Regions from separate parts of the Variovorax sp. PDC80 genome, predicted to be linked through region 2. Evidence: predicted binding sites of a transcription regulator. Region 2 holds the regulator's gene; the other holds the start of a gene.
What was found. The regulator sigma-54, encoded in region 2, starts transcription at its own class of promoters, with help from an activator protein. The targets are predictions, from matches to a motif close to TGGCANGNAANCTGCTTT.
Positions count from the first base shown of each region.

Region 1: a site for sigma-54 is predicted at 2,334-2,351, ahead of BM109_RS28335 (isopenicillin N synthase family dioxygenase). Genes of this name have one in related genera too.

Region 1 covers NZ_FOWG01000011.1:65,795-73,529, reverse strand. Annotated here, with positions in the region: gene rutD (pyrimidine utilization protein D) at 1-333, shown strand, start outside; gene BM109_RS28350 (malonic semialdehyde reductase) at 330-926, shown strand; gene rutF (NADH-dependent FMN reductase RutF) at 950-1,474, shown strand; gene rutR (HTH-type transcriptional regulator RutR) at 1,485-2,180, opposite strand; gene BM109_RS28335 (isopenicillin N synthase family dioxygenase) at 2,387-3,388, shown strand; gene BM109_RS28330 (VOC family protein) at 3,394-3,780, shown strand; gene BM109_RS28325 (BMP family ABC transporter substrate-binding protein) at 3,866-4,963, shown strand; gene BM109_RS28320 (ABC transporter ATP-binding protein) at 4,985-6,511, shown strand; gene BM109_RS28315 (ABC transporter permease) at 6,504-7,637, shown strand; gene BM109_RS28310 (ABC transporter permease) at 7,634-7,735, shown strand, end outside.
Region 2 covers NZ_FOWG01000011.1:188,123-195,857, forward strand. Annotated here, with positions in the region: gene argS (arginine--tRNA ligase) at 1-1,015, shown strand, start outside; gene BM109_RS28865 (SPOR domain-containing protein) at 1,027-1,791, shown strand; gene BM109_RS28870 (thiol:disulfide interchange protein DsbA/DsbL) at 1,976-2,623, shown strand; gene lptA (lipopolysaccharide transport periplasmic protein LptA) at 2,839-3,552, shown strand; gene lptB (LPS export ABC transporter ATP-binding protein) at 3,549-4,343, shown strand; gene BM109_RS28885 (RNA polymerase factor sigma-54) at 4,374-5,963, shown strand; gene BM109_RS28890 (phospholipase D family protein) at 5,974-7,572, shown strand; gene BM109_RS28895 (fumarylacetoacetate hydrolase family protein) at 7,686-7,735, shown strand, end outside.

The DNA.
Region 1 (7,735 bases), 120 kb from region 2:
GAGCATGCGCAGCGCGTGGCCGATGAGGTCGACCATGCCTTCGCGCACTTTCCGGGCGAGGCCAACATGCGCGCGCGCATCGGCGCGCTGCGCGCCTTCGACATCGCCGCGCGCCTCGGCGAGATCGCCGCGCCCGCGCTGATCGCGGCCGCCAAGGACGACGTGCTCGTGCCCTGGACCTGCTCGCAGCACCTGGCCGACGGCCTGCGCGACGTCACGCTCGACTTCGTCGCGCACGGCGGCCATGCCCACAGCGTGACCGAGGCCGAGGCCTTCAACCGCGGCCTGCTCGATTTCCTCTCGCGGGTCGCCGCACCCGCCGCCATCGCATGACCACTTCCACTTCGCTCGACGACGCGGCGCTCGCGCTGCTCTTCACCGCCGCGCGCAGCCACAACGGCTGGACCGCCGAACCGGTGTCCGACGCGCAGCTGCGCCAGCTGCACGCGCTCGCCAGCCTCGGCCCGACCTCGGCCAACTGCTCGCCCGCGCGCTTCGTGTTCGTGCGTACGCCCGAGGGCAAGGCACGGCTCGCGCCCGCGCTCTCCAAGGGCAACCTCGAGAAGACGATGAGCGCGCCCGTCACCGTCATCGCCGCCTGGGACCGCAGGTTCTACGACCGGCTGCCCACGCTGTTCCCGCATGCCGATGCGCGCAGCTGGTTCACCGGCAGCCCCGAGGCCGCGCACGAGACGGCCTTTCGCAATGCCAGCCTGCAGGCCGGCTACCTGCTGCTGGCGGCGCGCGCGCTCGGGCTCGACGCGGGCCCGATGTCGGGCTTCGACAAGGCCAAGGTCGACGCCGCCTTCTTCGAGGGCAGCGACTGGACCGTCAACTTCCTCATCAACCTCGGCCACGGCGACGCGTCGAAGCTGTTCGGGCGCCTGCCGCGCCTGGGCTTCGACGAGGCCTGCGTGCTGGCCTGAAAGCACCCGGCATGCAACACGCCATGGCCTCCATTTCGACGCCCGCCGGGTTGCCGCCCGGCCTGCAGAAAAGCGACTATCGCAACGCGATGGCGCGACTGGGCGCGGCCGTCAACATCATCACCACCGACGGTCCCGCGGGCCGCGCCGGCTTCACGGCCTCGGCCGTCTGCAGCGTGACCGACGAGCCGCCGACCCTGCTCGTGTGCCTCAACCGCTCGGCCTCGGTGTACCCGGCCTTCAAGGCCAATGGCGTGCTGTGCGTGAACGTGCTCGCCGCGGGCCACCAGTCGCTGTCCGCGCTGTTCGGTGGTCGCACGCCGATGGACGAGCGCTTCGCCGCCGGTCGCTGGCGCCGCGACGCCACCGGCTCGCCGATGCTCGAGGACGCGGCCGTCTCCTTCGACTGCCGCGTGATGCACGCCACCAGCGCGGGCACGCACGACGTGCTGTTCTGCGAAGCCGTGGCCATCGCCATCGGCGGCGCGGCGCAGGGGTTGATCTACTTCGATCGGCGTTATCACGAGATCGCGGCGCCGCCGCACTGAAGCCGCGAACTCAACGCGGCTCGATGCCCTGCAGCACGATGCGCTGCACGTTCTCCACGGTGCGCTCGAAGAAGCCCTCGTCTTCCAGCGTGTGACCCGACAGCGCCTGCACCTGCACGCCGAAGTCGGCGTAGTGCTGCGTGATCGCCCACAGCGCGAAGATCAGGTGCGGCGGATCGACCGGCGCGAGCTTGCCGGCCTCGACCCAGGCGCGGATCACTTCGGATTTCTTCTCCACCAGCGTGCGCAGCTCGCGATCGAGCTCGTCGCGCAGCAGCGGCGCGCCCTGGATCATCTCGAGGCAGAACAGGCGCGAGGCATCGGGCCGGTCGCGCGAGATCACGAGCTTGCGGCGGATGTAGTCGCCGATCGCCTCGCGCGGATCCTGCTCGGCGCTGAAGCCGCGCAGCGGTTCGAGCCACAGCGCGAGCAGGTCGCGCAGCACGTTGACGTAGAGCTCCTCCTTGTTCGCGAAGTAGTAGAGCAGGTTGCTCTTCGACACGTCGGCGCGCGCGGCCACCTGGTCGATCGAGGTGCCGTGCAGCCCGAAGCGCGAGAACAGCCCGAGCGCCGCGCCCAGGATCGCGCTGCGCTTGTTCTCGATCTGGCGCAGCCGCCGGTTCACCGCCGACGCGCTGCGCACGGCGGGCTTGCGGCTCGGCTTCTCGCTGTGGCTGGCAGCGGCCAGCGCCTTGGTCTTCGGCATCTTCCCTTGCTCTTTCTGTCTTCGTCGGTCGTTGGTTCGGAACGCGCACCACTGTAAGGCCGCGTGCATCGCACTGCGCCGCGTCGGTGTCCGCTAGGGCCTCGCGGCGCACCATGCTGACGCGACGAAAGCGATTTGTCCATTTGGTCCAACTGGCACAGACGTTGCATGGCGAAAGGCATGCCAAGCCCATGGAGCCATTCGCCATGACCCTGCTGTCCGTTCCCATCATCGATCTCGCGCCGTACTTCGCCGGCACCGCCGAAGGCAAGGCCGAGGTCGCGCACAAAGTCGACGAAGCCTGCCGCAGCATCGGCTTCCTCGTGATCACCAACCACGGCATCGCGCCCGAGCTGATCGAACGCGTGGCCTCGCTGTCGCGGCGCTTCTTCGAGCTGCCCCTGGCCGAGAAGCGCAAGGTCGACCGCCCGCGCGAGGACGCGGTGCGCGGCTACAGCGCGGTCGGCGAGGAAGGCCTCTCTTACAGCCTCGAGGAAGCGGCACCGGGCGACCTCAAGGAGTCGTTCTCGATCGGCCCCTCGAACGTGCCCGACGACGACTACCACCGCGGTCCCGCGGCCGGTCCGCATTTCGAGCCCAACAGCTGGCCGCCGATCGAGGGCTTCCGCGAAGCCTACGAGGGCTACTTCGAGGCGATGAGCGATCTCTCGCGCTCGCTGATGCGCGTGTTCGCGCTCGGCCTCGCGCTGCCCGAGCGCTTCTTCGACGACAAGATCGACCGCCACATCAGCATGTTCCGCGTGCTGAGCTATCCGCCGCAGCGCGAGCAGCCGCTGCCGGGCCAGCTGCGCGCGGGCGCGCACAGCGACTACGGCAGCCTCACGATCGTGCTGCCCGACGACAAGGGCCTGCAGGTGTTCAACAAGGCCGGCCAGTGGGTCGACGTGCCGCAGGTCGAGGGCGGACTGGTCGTCAACATCGCCGACCTGATGATGCAGTGGACCAACGACCAGTGGGTGTCGACGCTGCACCGCGTGATCAACCCGCCCTTCGAGGTGGCGAGCACCAACCGCCGGCAGTCGCTGGTGTTCTTCCACCAGCCCAACTACGACGCGATGGTCGAGTGCCTGCCGAGCTGCCTCGCGCCCGGCGAACAGCCGAAGTACGCGCCGATCTCCTCGGGCGACCACCTGACCTCGAAGTTCGTCAAGCAGACGACCTTCGGCGGCACCAAGGTGACGGCGTAGAGAACATGGCCCACCTGTCCTACGTCAACGTCTTCGCGAAGGACGTGGTCGCGCTCAGCGGCTTCTACCAGCGCGTGTTCGGCTTCCCCGAGATCGAGGCGATCCGCTCGCCGATCTTCCGCGGCCTCGACACCGGCAAGTCGAGCCTGGGCTTCAACGCACTCGATGCCTACGAACTGCTGCAGCTCGCCGAGTTCTCCGACACGCGCGGCGTGAAGTTCCTGCTCAACATCGACGTCGACAGCCAGGACGAGGTCGACCGGATGGTGCCGATCGCGCTCGAAGCCGGCGCCACGCTCGTCAAGGCGCCCTATCGCACCTACTACGACTGGTACCAGTCGGTGCTGCTCGATCCCGAGGGCAACGTGTTCCGCATCAACTTCATGCTGTGACGCGAACGCGGCGTCCCCGCGCCTCTTCGCTTTCCTTCTTCCTTCCCCGCCCCCTTCCGCCATGCCTCTCTCGAAAGGTCGCTCCATGTCGCGCACTCCCGTTTCCTGCCTCGCCCTGGCCTTCGCGGCGGGCGCGGCGTCCCTCGCGGCGCTGCCCGCGGCCGCCGCCGACGGCTTCACGCTCAAGGACAAGCCCAAGATCGCGATGCTCTACTTCGGCCCCAAGAACGACGGCGGCTGGACCCAGGCCTTCGACGAGGCACGCGTGAAGATCGAGAAGGAACTCGGCCAGAAGATCCAGTTCGTCGAGAACGTGCCCGAGGACGCCTCGGCCATCAAGCCCGCGGCCGAGAAGTTCATCCAGCGCGGCGCCAACATCGTCATCGGCACGGCCTTCGGCTACTCCGACAGCTTCAAGGACCTGGCCGCCAAGTACCCCGACGTCGCCTTCCTCAACGGCTCGGGCACCACCAACGGCCGCAACCTCGAATCCTTCTACGGCCGCACCTACGAGAGCCAGTACCTGTGCGGCATGGCCGCAGGTGCGGCCTCCAGGAGCGGCAAGCTGGGCTTCGTCGCGGCCAACCCCTTCGGCGTGGTGAACTGGACCATCAACGCCTTCGCGCTCGGCGCGCAGAAGATGAACCCCAACGCCACCGTCAACGTGATCTACACCGGCGCGTGGAACGACCCCGTGAAGGAACGCGCCGCCGCCGCCGCGCTGATCGACCAGGGCGCCGACGTGATCGGCCAGCACGTCGACAGCCCCACGCCGCAGATCGTCGCGCAGGAGCGTGGCGTCTACGGCACCGGCCACCATCGCGACCTGCGCCAGTTCGCGCCCAAGGCCACGCTGTGCTCCTCGGTCTGGGTGTGGGACCGCTTCCTGACGCCCGAGCTCAAGAAGATCATGGCCGGCAACTGGAAGCCCGCCGAGTACGGCGCCTTCATTTCGATGAAGGACGGCGGCACCGACATCGCGGGCTTCGGCCCGGCCGTGCCCAAGGACAAGGCCGCGCTGATCACCGCCGAGCGCGACGCGCTCATGAAGGGCAAGCAGATCTACGCCGGCCCGCTGGCCGACCGCGACGGCAAGGAGCGCGTGGCCAAGGGCGCCGTGCTGTCCGATGCCGACCTCTGGAAGATGGACTGGTTCGTCAAGGGCGTGGTCACACAGAAGTAGGCCGCGAGGAGTTCCGCCCCCATGCCCAACGCGCTCGAACTCACCGGCATCCGCAAATCCTTCGACGGCTTCGCGGCGCTGACCGACGCGCACTTCGCCGCGCGCTGGGGCGAGGTGCATGCGCTGCTCGGCGAGAACGGCGCGGGCAAGTCCTCGCTGATGAACATCGCGGCCGGCCTCTACGCGCCCGAGGCGGGCCAGTTGCTGGTCGACGACAACGCGGTGCGCTTCGCCGGCCCGCGCGATGCGGCGCGCCAGCGCATCGGCATGGTCCACCAGCATTTCAAGCTGGTGCGGCCCTTCACCGTGGCGCAGAACATCCTGCTGACCGCCCCGCCTTCGGCCGAGTTCCGAAGCCATGGCGAGCGGCTGCGCGACATCGCGCGCGACATCCGCAACAAGGCCTCGGCGCTGGGCTTCGACATCGACCCGATGCGCCGCGTCGACACGCTCTCGATCGCCGAGCAGCAACGCGTGGAGATCCTCAAGGTACTGCTCGCGGGCGCGCGCATCCTGATCCTCGACGAGCCCACCGCCGTGCTGACCGACCAGGAGGCCGCGCGGCTGCTGCAGACCGTGCAGGGGCTCGCGCGTGGCGGCGCCGCGGTGGTGCTGGTCACGCACAAGATGGCCGACGTGAAGACCTATGCCGACCGCGTGACCGTCATGCGCGGCGGCCGCACCGTGGCCACGCTGCGCCCGCAGGATGCATCGGTCGCCGAGCTCGTGAAGCTCACGGTGGGCGAGGCGGTCGCGGCCTCGGCTTTCCGGCCCGCGCCCTCGGCACGCGGCGCGGTGCGCCTGTCGGTGCGCGGCCTGCGCACCACCGCCTCGCCCGAGGGACGCCGCGTGCTCGACGGCGTCGACCTCGTGCTGCACGCGGGCGAGATCTACGGCCTGGCCGGCGTCGGCGGCAACGGCCAGGGCGAGCTGGCCGGCGCGATCCTCGGCCTGCCGGGCGAAGCCGTCGAGGGCGAGATCCGGCTCGAGGGCCATGGCGACCTGAAGGCGATGGCCGCCGCGGCGCGCCGCGGGCTCGGCATCGCGGCGATCCCGGCCGACCGCTACGGGCTCGCGCTCGCGGGCGGGCTGTCGGTGGCCGAGAACTACGCCATCGGCCGCGTGCACACGGGCCGCTACGGCCCGGTGTGGCGGCTGCGGCGCGGCCGCATCCAGGCCGACACGCAGGAAGCGGTGCGCGCCTTCGACGTGCAGGGCGTGCGCTCGGTGGCGCAGAAGGCCGCGCTGCTGTCGGGCGGCAATGCGCAGAAGCTGGTGCTGGCGCGCGAGTTCGGCAAGTCGCCCACGCTGGTGCTCGCGCACAGCCCGAGCCGCGGGCTCGACGTGCGCGCCAGCGCCGAGGTGCATGCGCGGCTGCGCGCCACACGCGACGGCGGCGCCGCGGTGCTGCTGATCAGCGAGGACCTCGACGAGGTGCTGCAGCTGGCCGACCGCGTGGGCGTGATGACGCGCGGGCGCATCGCGGGCGAGTTCGCGCAGCCGGCCGACCGCCAGGCCATCGGGCAGGCGATGGTGGACCATGGCTGAAGCCGCGCTCGCCCCCGACACCGCGCGCGGCACGGCACCGCATCGCGTGCAGCCGCTGGCACGCCGCCGCTACGCGCTCGAGATCCGCCAGCACATGGCCTGGCGCTGGCAGGCGCTGATCCTCGCGGCTGCGCTGGCCGCGGGCTTCGCGATCTCGGCCGCGATCCTCGTGGCCGCGGGCGTGCCGGCCGACGAGCTCGCCAACGAGTTCGTGACCCAGACCTTCCTCGACGGCCAGAACTTCCGCGCCGTGCTGTTCCAGGCCGCGCCGATGATCCTGGTCGGCCTCGCGGGCTCGCTGGCCTTTCGCGCGCGCTTCTGGAACCTCGGGCTCGAGGGCCAGATGATCTGGGGCGCCATCGGTGCGACCGCCGTCTCGATCTGGCAGCTCGGCCCCGAGCCGCTGCGCCTGCCGCTGATGTTCGCGGCCGCCATCGGCTGCGGCCTGCTGTGGGTGCTCGGGCCCGCGTGGCTCAAGCTCAGGCTGGGCGTGAACGAGATCATCTCGACGCTGATGCTCAACTACATGGCGGCCAACTTCCTGCTGCACCTGGTCTACGGCGCCTGGAAGGATCCGAAGGACAGCTTCCCCTACTCGCCGCAGTTCCGCGCCTTCGAGCGGCTGCCCGAGCTCGGGGCCGGCATCGGCAGCGCGATCCTGCTCGCGGGCATCGTCGCGCTGCTGGCCTGGTGGCTGGTGGGTGTGAGCCGCGCGGGCCTGTACCTGCGCTTCGTCGATGCCAACCCGCGCGTGGCGCATGCCAACGGCGTACCGGTGCGGCGCACGATCTACGGCGCGGTGCTGCTGTCGGGCGCGATGGCCGGGCTCGCGGGCTTCGCGGTCGCCGCGGGCCAGGAGGGCCGGCTCACGCAGGCCTTCTACCAGGGCTACGGCTTCTCGGGCATCCTGATCGCCTTCCTCGCGCGCAACAACCCGCTCGCGGCCACGGTGGTGGCGCTGCTGGTGGCGGCGCTGTTCGTCACCGGGCGCAGCCTGCAGGTGTTCTACCAGGTGCCGTTCTCGATGGTGCAGCTGATCCAGGCCATCATCGTGGTGTGCGTCGCCTCGAGCGACTTCTTCATCCGCCACCGGCTGCGCCGCGTCGGCACGGAGGCCGCGCCATGAACGGCGGCGTGATCCTCAACTGGCTCGCGAGCACGCCCGACTTCGCGGTGCCCTATGCGCTGGCCGCGCTCGGCCTGATCCTCAGCGAACGCGCGGGC
Region 2 (7,735 bases):
CCGCGAGGTCACGGCCAGCGGCGACATCGAGGACCTGGACGCGATCCGCGAGTTCGCCGTCGCCTACCTGCGCCGCGAGCAGGACCTGGACCTGCAGGCCTTCCGCGTGCGCTTCGACCAGTACTACCTCGAGTCCAGCCTCTACACCAGCGGCCGCGTCGAGCGCGCGGTGGCGCAGCTGGTCGCCGCGGGCAAGACCTACGAGCAGGACGGCGCGCTGTGGCTCAAGTCGACCGACTACGGCGACGACAAGGACCGCGTGATGAAGAAGCAGGACGGCACGTACACCTACTTCGTGCCCGACGTCGCCTATCACATCGCCAAGTGGGAGCGCGGCTTCCACAAGGTCATCAACATCCAGGGCACCGACCACCACGGCACCATCGCGCGCGTGCGCGCCGGACTGCAAGCGGCCGGCGAGGGCATTCCCGAGGGCTACCCCGACTACGTGCTGCACACCATGGTGCGCGTCACCAAGGGCGGCGAGGAGGTCAAGATCAGCAAGCGCGCCGGCAGCTACGTCACGCTGCGCGACCTGATCGAGTGGACCAGCACCGACGCCGTGCGCTTCTTCCTGCTGAGCCGCAAGCCCGACACCGAATACACCTTCGACGTCGACCTGGCCGTGGCGCAGAACAACGACAACCCGGTGTACTACGTGCAGTACGCGCATGCGCGCATCTGCTCGGTGCTCGCGGCCTGGGGCGGCGATGCGGCCGTGCTGCAGGGCGTCGACCTGTCGCCGCTCGAGAGCCCGGCGGCCCAGTCGCTGATGCTGCTGCTGGCCAAGTACCCCGAGATGCTGAGCGCCGCGGCCAAGGATTTCGCGCCGCACGACGTCACCTTCTACCTGCGCGAACTGGCGGCCACGTACCACAGCTACTACGACGCCGAGCGCATCCTGGTCGACGACGAGGCCGTGAAGCTGGCGCGCCTGGCGCTGGTCGCCGCGACCGCGCAGGTGCTGCACAATGGCCTCGCGATCCTCGGCGTCACCGCGCCGCGCAAGATGTGAACCCCCTCCCCATGAAGAAGACAACCAGACAACGCGGCAACATCGTCATCGGCCTGATCATCGGGCTGGTGCTCGGCCTGGGCGTCGCGCTGGGTATCGCGGTCTACGTGACCAAGGTGCCGATCCCCTTCGTCACCAAGACACAGCGCGGCGGTGCCGAGCAGGACGAGGCCGAGGCGCGCAAGAACCGCGACTGGGACCCGAACGCCCCGCTGGCCGGCAAGCCGCAGCAGCCGCGCCCCGCGGCCGCCGGCCCGGTCGGCGCGCCACCTGCCGGCGACGGCAGCAATCCCGCCACCGCCACGGTCTCGCCCGGCACCCCGCCGCCCACGGCGCCGGTGCCGGTGGTGGTCGCGCCCAAGCCCGCGCGGCCCGCGCCGGTGCCGGCCGAGGCCAACGCGCTGCCGCCCTCGAACGATCCGCTCGGCGACCTGGCCCGGGCCCGCGCCGGCAGCGTCGGCGGCAGCACCACGGTGGCCGCCGCCCCGTCGTCGAGCAGCGGCAATGCCGCGGCCGCCACCGGCTCCGGCGGTGCCGATCCCTTCATGTACTTCGTGCAGGCCGGCGCCTTCCGCACCACCGAGGACGCCGAGGCGCAGCGCGCCAAGCTCTCGCTGATGGGCGTCGAGGCCCGCGTGACCGAGCGCGAGCAGGCCGGCCGCACCGTCTACCGCGTGCGCGCCGGTCCGTTCAACAAGAAGGACGACGCCGACCGCCTCAAGGAACGGATGGACGGCGCCGGCCTCGACTCGGCGCTGGTGCGCGTCCAGCGCTGAGCGCCGTCCGGCCGGGGAGCGCCGCCGCCGGGTGGCCTCTCCCGACAACGGTCATGGTTTTTCTTTAAGCTTCGCCGCGGTCCGCGCCGCCCCCGGTTTCCCGGAGCCCCGAGCACCGCGCGCGGGAACTCCGCTTCATCGGCCCGGCTCAGTCTGCCGTCTACCAACTGGAGAGCTCTTTCCCATGAAACGTCGTGATTTCTCGCTGGCCGTCGCCGCTGGCTCGCTCGGCCTGATGGCCCATCTGCCCGCGCAAGCCCAGGCCCGCGCACCGAAGGCCGGCACCGAATACCTCGTGCTCGACAAGCGCGTGCCGGTCGACGCACCGGCCGGCAAGATCGAGGTGATCGAGTTCTTCTCGTACAACTGCCCGCACTGCAACGACTTCGAGCCCGCGCTCGAGGCCTGGGCCAAGGGCCAGCCCAAGGACGTGGTGCTGCGCCGCGTGCCGGTGCCCTTCGTGGGCAACGACGTCGAAGCCAAGCAGCGCCTGTACTACGCGCTCGAGGCGCTGGGCAAGGTCGACGAGTACCAGCCCAAGGTCTTCAACGCGATCCACGCCCAGCGCCAGAACGTGAACGGCGACGCCAACATCGTGGCCTGGGCCGAGAAGAACGGCCTCGACGGCGCGAAGTTCAAGGAGCTGTTCACCTCCTTCGGCGTGGCGAGCAAGGCCAAGCGCGCCTCGCAACTGACCGAGGCCTACAAGGTGGCCGGCGTGCCCGCGCTGGCCGTGGCCGGCCGCTGGTACGTGGACGGCGAACTCGCCGGCAACATGAACAAGGCCTTGGCCGTCACCAACTACCTGATCGGCGAAGCCCGCAAGGGTTGAGACCGGTCTCGCGGCCCTGGCCGCTCCGCCGCCGGGAGGCCGGAATCCCATCGAGGGTTCCGGGGCGGCCGGGCCGTCATCCAGCCGGTCGGCAGAACGCGGGGCGATCCCGCGGGGTGCCGTGCCCGGGTTCGCCGCCCCCGGGGCTTTTTCATCCGCGCGCATGGGTCTGGCGCGATGGGCCGCATACAATGCAGAGCAAGTTTCGTGCCTCTATGACATCGCACTCTCACCCCACCTCCTCCCTTCGCCGCACCGGTCGCCTCGTGCTGGCCGCGCTGCTGCTGGCTGGCTCCGCCGCCGCCGCCCTGGCCGAAACGGCCGACCGGACCAAGCCGATGAACATCGAATCCGATTCGATGCGCTACGACGATCTCAAGCAGACCAGCGTCTTCACCGGCAACGTGGTGGTCACCAAGGGCACCATCATCATCCGCGGCGCGCGCATCGACGTGCGCCAGGACCCCGAGGGCTACCAGTACGGCGTGGTCACCGCGGCGCCCGGCAAGCTCGCCTACTACAAGCAGAAGCGCAACGGCAACGGCGACGAGTGGATCGAGGGCGAGTCCGAGGTCATCGAGTACGACAGCCGCGCCGACAACGTCAAGTTCATCCGCCGCGCCGTCATGCGCCGCCTGGTCGGCGCCACGCCCAACGACGAGAGCAGCGGCGCGCTGATCGTCTACGACCAGAGCAACGACACCTACACCGTCAACGGCTCGACCGTGCCGCCCAATGCCGGCGTGTCCGCGCCGGGTGGCGGTGGCCGCGTCAAGGCCATCCTCACGCCGAAGTCGGCCGCGCCGGGTGCGCCCGGCGCCGCGGCGCCGGCCACGCGCCGTCCCGCGGCCCCGGCGCCCACGCCGGCACCGGGCGCCGGACTGCGCTCCACCACCACGCTGAGCGGCGAAGGGGAAGAACGCAAGTGATCGAAGCCGCCGGAACCCAGGAAGCCAACGGCGTGCCGGGCAGCCGCCTCGTCGCGCGCGGCCTGCAGAAGAGCTATGGCAGCCGCAAGGTGGTCAAGGACGTCTCGCTCGACGTGCAGAAGGGCGAAGTGGTCGGACTGCTCGGGCCCAACGGCGCCGGCAAGACCACCTCGTTCTACATGATCGTCGGGCTGGTGCGCGCCGACGCGGGCGAGATCTCCATCGACGGCGAGCCGATCGCCCACATGCCGATCCACCGCCGCGCGCGCATGGGCCTGAGCTACCTGCCGCAGGAAGCCTCGATCTTCCGCAAGCTCACGGTCGAGGAGAACGTGCGCGCGGTGCTCGAGCTGCAGCGCGAGCCCGATGCCAACGGCCGGCCGCAGGCGCTGTCGAAGCAGCGCATGGAAGAGCGCCTGTCGGAGCTGCTGGCCGACCTGCGCGTCGACCACCTGCGCGATTCGCCCGCGCTCGCGCTGTCGGGCGGCGAACGCCGCCGCGTCGAGATCGCGCGCGCGCTGGCCACCCAGCCGCGCTTCATCCTGCTCGACGAACCCTTCGCCGGCATCGACCCGATCGCGGTGATCGAGATCCAGCGCATCATCAGCTTCCTGAAGGAACGCGGCATCGGCGTGCTGATCACCGACCACAACGTGCGCGAGACGCTGGGCATCTGCGACCACGCCTTCATCATCAGCGACGGCCATGTGCTGGCACAGGGCACGCCCTCGGAGATCGTCGACAACGCCGAAGTGCGCCGGGTCTACCTGGGCGAGCACTTCCGCATGTGATGACCCTCGTGCAAGTCATTTCCTGAGGGCATGAAACAAGGCTTGTCGCTGCGCGTTTCGCAGCATCTCGCGCTGACGCCTCAGCTGCAGCAGTCGATCCGGCTGCTGCAGCTCTCCACGCTCGAACTGAGCCAGGAGGTCGAGCAGATGCTCGACGAGAACCCCTTCCTCGAGCGCACCGCCGAGGAAGCCGCGCGCGAGGAGTTCGGCCTCGACGCCGCCGACACGCCCGCGCCGCGCGAGGACACCGAGCGCGAGGCCGAGAGCGACTACGCGAGCGCCGCGCCCTCGACCTCGACCACGTCCACCGAGACCACTTCGTCGTCCGAGGCCGAGCCGGCCCTCGACTCGCCCGAGCGCGAGCCCGACTGGGAAGGCGACGGCACCGTCGACATGGCGCCCGACGACAGCGAGTGGGGCAGCGACGCCCCCGCGCGCAACAACAGCAGCACCGGCGACGACGAGCGCGCCGATGCCACCGAGCTCGCGCGCAGCCAGGAATCGCTGCAGTCCTTCCTGCACCGCCAGGCGCTGAGCCTGCGGCTCAACGAGAACGACAGCGCCGCGCTGCGCTTTTTGATCGAGTCGCTCAACGACGACGGCTACCTCGAGGATTCGCTGCCGGCGCTGGCCTCGGGCCTCGCGGGCGACGACAACGACCAGTTCGACGAGCTGGTGCACCACTTCCAGGTCGCGCTGGGCCTGCTGCAGAGCCTGGAGCCCGCGGGCGTGGGCGCGCGCGACCTCGGCGAATGCCTCGCGATCCAGCTGCGCGCGCTGGCCGACGAGGACGAGACCGAGGACGAGGAGCTGGTGCGCAAGACCGCGCTCGCCATCTGCAAGCAGCCGATGGAGCTGCTCGCGCGGCGCGACTTCAAGCGCCTGGCCACGCTCACGCGCACCAACGAGGAGCTGGTGCGCTCGGCGCTGCAGATCATCGCGCGGCTGGAACCCAAGCCGGGCCGCCGCTTCGTCGACGTCGAGCGCAACATCGTCATTCCCGACGTGATCGTCACCAAGACCGGCCGCGGCACCAACGTGAAGTTCCGCGTCATGCTCAACCCCGAGGTGATGCCGCGGCTGCGCGTGCACGACATCTACGCCGGCGCGCTCAAGTCGCACAAGGGCGAGGGCAGCCAGGCGCTGTCGCAGCGGCTGCAGGAGGCGCGCTGGTTCATCAAGAACATCCAGCAGCGCTTCGACACCATCCTGCGCGTGAGCAACGCCATCGTCGAGCGGCAGAAGAGCTACTTCGTGCACGGCGAACTCGCGATGCGCCCGCTGGTGCTGCGCGAGATCGCCGACGAGCTCGGGTTGCACGAGTCCACCATCTCGCGCGTGACCACCGCCAAGTACATGTCCACGCCCTTCGGCACGGTCGAGCTCAAGTACTTCTTCGGCTCGGCGCTGGGCACCGAGACCGGCGGCAATGCCTCGAGCACCGCGGTGCGCGCGCTGATCAAGCAGTTCGTCGGTTCGGAGAGCGTGAAGAAGCCGCTGTCGGACAGCCAGATCTCCGAGATGCTCAAGGAGCAGGGCATCGAGTGCGCGCGCCGCACCGTCGCCAAGTACCGCGAGGCGCTGCGCATCGCGCCCGCCAACCTGCGCAAGGCCCTGTAGAAAGCCGCCGATGGCCCGACGCCTGCTGTCGCGCTGTGGGCCCTGGGTGTTCGCCATCGCGGCCGCGCTGCTGGCCGCCGGTTGCGCCACCTTGCCCGACGAGGCCCCGCGCGCCCCCGCCAGAGCCATCGCCGTGTCGAAGGACACCGCGCTCGGGCGCATCGCGCTGGCCGCGCAGCCCGACCCCGACCTCAGCGGCTTTCGCCTCATGCCCGGTGGCGACTTCGCCTTCGACACCCGCATCCAGCTCGCGCGCCGGGCCCAGCGCACGCTCGACGTCCAGTACTACCAGATCGAGAACGACGAGACCGGTCGCTACCTGCTGCGCACCCTGCGCGATGCCGCGCAGCGCGGCGTGCGGGTGCGCGTGCTGATGGACGACCTCTACACCGCGGGCGAGGACGAGCTGCTGCGCGGCTTCGCGGCCACGCCCAATGTCGAGCTGCGCCTGTTCAACCCGTTCCCGGCCGGCCGCGGCAGCCTGCTCGCGCGCTTCACGGCCTCGCTGTTCGACTTCAGCCGCGTCAACCGGCGCATGCACAACAAGCTGTTCATCGCCGACGGCGCGATGGCCGTGGCGGGCGGGCGCAACATCGGCAACCAGTACTTCCGGCGCACCGCGGGCGAGAACTTCATCGACCTCGACACCTTCGTGACGGGCGCGCTGATCCCGCGCCTGGGCAGCCTGTTCGACCAGTACTGGAACAGCCCCTACGTGCGGCCCGTCGAATCGGTGGTGGCGAGCGCGCTGCCTGCCGACGAACTGCGGCGCCGCTTCGAGGCCGCCACCGGCCCCGACACCACGCCGCCGCCGCCGAAGCCCGCGCCCAACGACCTGCTGGGCTACGGCCCGATCGCCGAGGACCTCGACGCCGGCCGGCTCGGCCTGATCTGGACCACGGCCGAGGCCTATGCCGATTCGCCCGACCGCGTGATCGGCAAGACCGCCTCGTACGGCGGCGTGCCGCTGCTCGACGTCGACAGCGTGCGCTACAACGTGGTCGAGCAGATGCGCCGCGCGCGCAGCGAGGTGACCATCGTCTCGCCCTACCTGATCCCGGGCGCCGCGGGGCTCGAGGTGATGAACGAGATCCGCCGGCGCCAGGTGAAGATCAGCGTGGTGACCAACTCGCTCGCCGCCACCGACGAGCCGTTGGTGCACACCGCCTACCGCCGCTACCGGCCCGAGATGCTGCGCCTGGGCGCCGAACTCTACGAACTCAGCACCAACCGCACCCGCCGCAGCGTGCGGCTGGGCCTGTTCGGCACCTCGGTCGGCAGGCTGCATGCCAAGTCGGCGGTGATCGACCAGCGCATCCTGTTCGTCGGCTCGATGAATTTCGACCCGCGCTCCGAGGTCCACAACACCGAGATCGGCCTGTTCATCCGCAGCCCCGAGATGGCGCAGCAGGCGCTGAAGCTGCTCGAGGTGCTCAAGCAGCAGGGCGCCTACAGGCTGCGCTTCGCCGAAGGCAGCGACTCGCGCCTGGAGTGGATCAGCGAGGAGGCCGGCAAGACCACGGTGCTGAGCGAGGAGCCCGACTCGGGCTTCTGGGACCGCACCATGCTCGAACTGCTGGCGCCGCTGACGCCCGAGAGCCTGCTCTAGGCGGTTTGGGCGGCTTTCGCAAACCGTCGGTTTCCGTTCCGCAAACCTCGGCCTGTCATGCTGTGGTGCCCCTGCGAGCAGGGGGCCCGAACACCACCGACAGGAGCACGCGCATGAAATGGATCCACTACACCGCGCCCGGCGCGGCCGCCAGCAGCTATGG